2 linked regions of the Limosilactobacillus reuteri genome follow. The protein of the gene in region 2 interacts with the protein of the main gene of each other region in a pairwise test. Links are inferred from orthologs where the notes say so. Each region holds a gene or a part of one and is shown on either strand. Other genes may lie near its edges. The genes, in order: rplK and prmA.

Evidence for each region.
Region 1: the proteins of prmA (region 2) and rplK interact in binary tests that used the Escherichia coli proteins (3 or more experiments, as listed by UniProt). The link is inferred for Limosilactobacillus reuteri from one-to-one orthologs.

What each region holds. Positions count from the first base shown.
Region 1 is NZ_CP059275.1:1,235,609-1,238,608, forward strand. It holds rplK (50S ribosomal protein L11), read left to right. Parts: upstream 1-1,287; coding sequence 1,288-1,713; downstream 1,714-3,000. Other genes in the region: HHK02_RS07365 (aminotransferase-like domain-containing protein), read left to right, coding at 1-594; rplA (50S ribosomal protein L1), read left to right, coding at 595-1,287; nusG (transcription termination/antitermination protein NusG), read left to right, coding at 1,714-2,256; secE (preprotein translocase subunit SecE), read left to right, coding at 2,257-2,433; rpmG (50S ribosomal protein L33), read left to right, coding at 2,434-2,583. UniProt on the Escherichia coli protein: Forms part of the ribosomal stalk which helps the ribosome interact with GTP-bound translation factors.
Region 2 is NZ_CP059275.1:904,569-908,107, forward strand. What follows is about bases 8-3,007. They hold prmA (50S ribosomal protein L11 methyltransferase), read left to right. Parts: upstream 8-1,027; coding sequence 1,028-1,987; downstream 1,988-3,007. Other genes in these bases: HHK02_RS05300 (hypothetical protein), read left to right, coding at 8-286; HHK02_RS05305 (16S rRNA (uracil(1498)-N(3))-methyltransferase), read left to right, coding at 287-1,027; HHK02_RS05315 (hypothetical protein), read left to right, coding at 2,021-2,326; HHK02_RS05320 (hypothetical protein), read left to right, coding at 2,327-2,506; HHK02_RS05325 (L-lactate dehydrogenase), read left to right, coding at 2,507-3,007. Also shown: more of HHK02_RS05300, read left to right, coding at 1-7; more of HHK02_RS05325, read left to right, coding at 3,008-3,466; HHK02_RS05330 (hypothetical protein), read left to right, coding at 3,467-3,539. UniProt on the Escherichia coli protein: Methylates ribosomal protein L11.

The sequences.
Region 1 (3,000 bases), 330 kb from region 2 along the record:
TATGTACTAGAAGATAATCCATATGGTGAAATTCGTTTTGCTGGCCAACATGTACCAGCAGTTAAGTCATTTGATAAATCGGGTCATGTCCTTTACATGAGTACATTTTCAAAGACATTAGCACCAGGATTTCGTTTAGGATGGTTGGTTGCTGATGAAGATGTGGTTAATAAATTAACGGTCCTTAAGCAATCAGCTGACCTCCATACAGATAATTTAGCTCAATTCGCGGTTGCCCAATTCTTTGCTGACAACGATGTGGATGCCCACGTTAAAGAAATTAGTGATTTATATGGCAAACGTAAAGATTTAATGCTTGAGGGAATTAAAAAGTACTTCCCAGAAGGAGTTAAATATACGAATCCTGAAGGCGGTATGTTCTTATGGGTAGAAGTTCCTGGCGTTGACGATACAGTAGAGTTATTTAAGGAATGCCTTGAACATGATGTAGCCTTTGTTCCAGGCGATCCGTTCTTTGCTGGTGAAGCTCAACCTGGTGCTTTCCGCTTGAACTATTCAAATATGAAAGAAGACCAGATTGAAGTTGGTTTAAAACGTTTAGGAGCGGCCTTAACAGCTGCAGTTAATAAGTAAATGGCTAAAAAACGTGGTAAGAAGTACCAAGACGCGCTCAAGAAAGTTGACAGCAAGAAAGAATACGCTGTTAAAGACGCTGTCCAATTAGTAAAAGATATTGCCTACGCTAACTTCGACTCTACTATCGAAGTAGCATTTAACTTAAACGTTGACACAAAGCAAGCTGACCAACAATTACGTGGTGCCGTTGTTTTACCAAATGGTACTGGTAAGGATCAAACAGTTATTGTTTTCGCTAATGGTGAAAATGCTAAGGCTGCTCAAGAAGCTGGTGCTGACTTTGTTGGCGACGATGATTTAGTAGAAAAGATTCAAGACGGTTGGCTTGACTTTGATGTTGCAATTGCAACACCAGACATGATGCCTAAAGTAGGTCGTTTAGGACGTGTCCTCGGACCTAAGGGCTTAATGCCAAACCCTAAGACTGGTACTGTTACGATGGACGTAGCCAAGGCTGTTTCTGATGCCAAGGCTGGTCAAGTAACTTACCGGACTGACCGTGATGGTAACGTTGCTGTACCATTCGGTAAGGTTTCATTTGATACTGACAAGTTAGTTGAAAACTTGGCTACTTTAGAAGATATTGTGGCTAAGGCTCGTCCAGCTTCAGTACGTGGAACATACATCAAGCACGCTTCCATTTCTTCAACATTTGGACCAAGTGTTACGCTTGATTTAACCACATTTTAAGTGGCAAAGAAAGTAGCTAACATTGTCAAGTTGCAAATTCCTGCCGGTGCCGCTACACCAGCTCCACCAGTAGGTCCTGCACTTGGACAAGCAGGTATTAACATTATGGGCTTCACTAAGGAATTCAACGCACGGACTGCAGACCAAAAGGGTATGTTGATCCCAGTTGTAATTACTGTATATGAGGACCGTTCATTCGACTTCATTACTAAGACGCCACCTGCTGCTGTCTTACTAAAGAAGGCCGCTGGTGTTGAACATGGTTCCGGTGAACCTAACACAAACAAGGTTGCTTCAGTAACGAAGGACCAAGTTAAGGAAATCGCTGAAACTAAGATGCAAGATCTAAACGCAGCTGACGTAGAAGCAGCTATGCGCATGATTGAAGGTACTGCTCGTAGCATGGGCTTCACTGTTGAAGACTAAGTGGAATCACATGAAAAACGTTGGTATGTGCTCCATACCTACTCTGGTTATGAAAACCGGGTTAAAAGTAACTTGGAATCACGGGCTCAATCAATGGGAATGGAAGACTACATTTTTCGCGTAGTTGTTCCTGAAGAAGAAGTTCGCCAGGTTAAGGACGGTCAAGCAAAAGAAACAATTGAAAAGACATTCCCAGGCTATGTTTTGGTTGAAATGGTAATGACTGACCAAGCTTGGTACATTGCTCGTAATACTCCCGGCGTAACTGGTTTCTTAGGATCTCACGGTGGTGGTTCCAAACCAACCCCATTGCTTCCTGAAGAAGTTGATCGGATTATGAAACGGATGGGAACCGAAACAACTGTTAGTGACATTGATGTTAAGGAAGGCGATACTGTAAAAGTTATTGCGGGATCCTTTGCAAATATGACTGCCAAGGTTGTAGAAGTTGATCACGAAAAGCAAAAGATTAAGGCGACTGTTGAAATGTTCGGTCGTGAAACGGCTGCTGAATTAGGCTTTGATCAGATTGATACATTTTAGATGCACTTAATTCGATTTATTAAGAGTGTTAACCACGAAATGAAGCTAGTTGTATGGCCAACAGCTAAAGAGAATCGTCGTGATACGACTATTGTTGTTTCATTGACTCTGTTCTTCGTACTATTCTTTGCTCTGTTTGATTGGTTAATTCAATTAATGATGAAACTCTTTGTTTAAATGTCCCAGAAAAAAGTAGCATTGGAATGTACAAAGTGCGGTGCGCGTAATTATACGATTACCGCTAACCCTCAACGACAAGAACGATTAGAATTACGTAAGTTCTGTAAACATTGCGGTGAGTATACTATTCATCGTGAAAGCAGATAGATGAAAAATGAGAATACGGATTTTATTATTGGCCGACATCCAGCTGTGATGGCACTAAAATCTGACCAAGAGATCAATAAAGTTTTTATTCAGTCGGGGTTAAAGGCCGATGCTATTTCCCAGATTGTTAAATTAGCGAAGGAACGCCACTTAGTAGTATCGAATGTTCCTAAGAATAAATTGGACTTGATGACTGACCGACAAAATCACCAGGGGGTTGTGTTAGCTGTAGCAGCATACCAATATGCAACTATTGATGACCTCTTTGATAACGCGGCTAAGCATGACGAAGATCCATTTTTCCTTATTCTTGATGAACTAGAGGATCCGCATAATTTAGGTTCAATCATGCGAACTGCTGATGCCGCTGGTGTTCATGGTATTATTATTCCACGCCGGCGAGCAGTAGGATTAACT
Region 2 (3,539 bases):
AGCTAGTGTTTTAATTGGGATTGTATTGACGCTCGTTGTTGATAAGCTTCCATTTGTTACGCGAGTGGTAATGGTAGAGATTGTCTTAATCCTTATTAATGGTATTTTTAGTATTTGGTCCGGTTATTGGATTTATAAGCACCAGCGAAAATGGGGCGAGTTATTCATTTTTCCAATCCTTTACTTGATAACTGCGTATTTCTTTATGCCCCGATATACTTATTATTTTGCCCTTGCTTACTTAGCGCTTGCGTACTTATCCTGGGCAATGCGTCAACAAAAGTAAATGCAACGCTATTTTGTTAATGTAACTCTAGCTGATGAAGTAACATTGCCATCTGAAGCAGCCCACCACTTGTTAAAGGTAATGCGCGCAGAGGTTGGAACAAGTGTTGAGCTTGTATTAGCCGACCACTGTGTTTACCTTGCGACTCTTAGTACTACAGAACCAACGGCGACATTAAAAATCAATCAGAAGTTAGATGCTGATAGTGAATTGCCAGTTTCGGTAACGCTTGCCTGCGGAATTCCAAAGACTAAAGAGAAACCAGAATTAATTGTTCAAAAGGCAACTGAATTGGGGGCAGACAAAATTGTTTTCTTCGATGCTGCTCGCTCCATTAGTCATTGGCAGGGAAATAAGCAGAAACGAAAGATCGAACGTCTGCAAAAAATAGCTGAATCAGCAGCAGAACAATCCCATCGAAATAAAATTCCGCAGGTTGAATACAGTGCAAATCTTGATCAATTGTTAGCCGATTATCCCGCTACCAAACGGATAGTTGCTTGGGAAGAATCAGCTAAACAGGGTGAAACAAGTGCTTTAGCGCAACAATTTAATGCCCTTAACCCGGGAGACTCGCTCCTTGCCATTTTTGGTCCAGAAGGTGGATTAACGGAAAATGAAATTGCTAAAATGAATGAAGCTGGCGTGGTAGCATCAGGTTTAGGACCACGAATTCTACGAACTGAAACAGCACCTTTATATTTCATGGCGGCTATCTCATATGCAATGGAATTGTCATAAATGGATTGGATAGCAATAAAGGTAATAACTTCTAGTGAGGCTGTTGAAGCAGTTAGCTATATTTTGACGGATATGGGAGCACAAGGCGTTCAAATTGAAGATGCCGCTGATTTTGCAAACTTACATGAGGGAAAGTATGGGGACCACGGTGAATTTATTGATCCATCATCAATTCCGCACCGAAAAAATGGCGCAGCAGTATCTGGATATTTCCCACAAAACGTATTTGTTCCTGAACTATTGCCAACTATCCATCAACGAGTAGCAAAATTAAGGGATTATGGCCTGAATCCAGGAGAAAATGATGTCTCAGCAGCGACTGTCGATAATCAACAATGGGCAACGGTTTGGCAAAAATATTATCACCCATTAAGAGTAACGGATCAGTTAACGATTGTTCCGCAATGGGAAGAATATGAGCCAGCAGATCCTCAAGAAAAATTAATCTTTCTTGATCCAGGAATGGCTTTTGGTACCGGAACTCATCCAACTACTCGTTTAATGCTAGAGGCCCTTGAAAAAACAATTGTTGGTAATGAATATGTAATCGATGTCGGGACAGGCTCTGGTGTTTTAAGTATTGCCGCCAAGCACTTAGGGGCAGGAAAAGTTGATGCTTATGATATTGATGAAGTAGCTGTCAGCTCAGCAAAAAAGAATCTTGCACTAAACCCGGTCGCTAAAGATATTAAGGTTGGCGTAAATAGCCTATTAGATGGGATCCATACCCAGGCAGATTTGATTGTTGCTAATATTCTTGCGGAAATCATCGTGCCTCTTATTCCTCAAGCATATGAAAATCTTAAGCCAGGTGGCAAATTCCTTGTTTCTGGAATTATCGATGATAAGGCTCCGTTGATTCGTCAAAAGTTGCAAGAGCAAGGATTTATAATTGACGATGAACAGCAGATGAAGGACTGGTACGGAATGATTACCCACAAGCCAATCGAGGTGAAATAAGTGGTTACCATTCTGAATCGAACTAAGCAGTTTATGCGCGACAATGATTTAATGTATAAAAAAGAGTACATTCGGCCAATGATGACACCCCAACACGTATATGTGTTCCGCTTTGGTAAACACAGACTAAATAATCGGGTAATTGTTCGTTATTCCCATACTTGGACCGGACGATTAAAAATTAACGAGATTGATGTTCGGTTGCATCACCAACATCATCCCCGTATTTTCTTGACTGAGTCCGACTTAATCGATTACTTAAGTCATCATTTAGAAAAAGAAAAGAAACGCGAACAAGAACGACCACATATTAGTAAAGTTGATAATGAAAATGATTAGGTGAGTCTCTTAATTGCTATTCTTATCTGCTGGTTGCTATGGAAGATTGGGGTTTTAACGGTTAAGTTCATTGGCCTAATCCTTCTTATTCTATTAATTGGAACATTAATTCATGTTTTACTTTGGCCAGCGATCCTTTTAGCAGTCATTATCTTAGGAGCAGGATTATTCACTAACTAAATGTCTAAGAATCATCAAAAAGTTGTTCTTGTTGGTGACGGTGCTGTCGGTTCAAGTTACGCCTTCGCAATGGCACAACAAGGAATTGCTGAAGAATTTGCTATCGTTGATATTATTAAGGAACGGACTGAAGGGGACGCAATGGACCTTGAAGACGCTACTGCCTTCACCGCTCCTAAGAACATCTACTCAGCAGATTACGACACTTGCAAAGACGCTGATTTAGTTGTTATTACTGCTGGTGCTCCACAAAAGCCTGGTGAAACTCGTCTTCAATTAGTTGATAAGAACTTGAAGATCATTAAGTCCGTTGTAGAACCAATCGTTAAGTCTGGTTTTGACGGAATCTTCTTAGTTGCAGCTAACCCAGTTGACATCCTTACCTATGCTGTTCAAAAGCTTTCTGGCTTCCCTAAGAACAAGGTTGTTGGTTCAGGTACTTCACTTGATTCCGCACGTCTTCGGGTTGCTCTTGGTAAGAAGCTTCATGTTGACCCTCGTGATGTTATTGCTAACATTATGGGTGAACATGGTGATTCCGAATTTGCTGCTTACTCAAGTGCTACTGTTGGTGGCAAGCCATTACTTGACATCGCTAAGGATGAAGGCATTTCAGAAGATGAATTACTTAAGATTGAAGATGATGTTCGTAACAAGGCATACGAAATCATTAACCGCAAAGGTGCTACCTTCTATGGTGTTGCCACTGCTTTAATGCGGATTTCAAAGGCTATTCTTCGTGATGAAAATTCTGTTCTCCCTATCGGTGCCCCAATGAACGGTGAATACGGACTTAACGACCTTTACATCGGTACTCCAGCTGTTGTTAATGCTTCTGGTGTTGCAAAGGTTATTGAAGTTCCACTTAACGACCGTGAAAAGAAGGCTATGGCCGACTCTGCTAAGCAATTGGAAGAAGTTGCTAAGAACGGTATGGCAAAGTTACAAGGTAACAACTAAATGGAAGATCGAGAATTAGTAATGTTTTGGCTCGCAGGTGATCATAAGTTAGCAATTCGAAAGGGGCTTACTT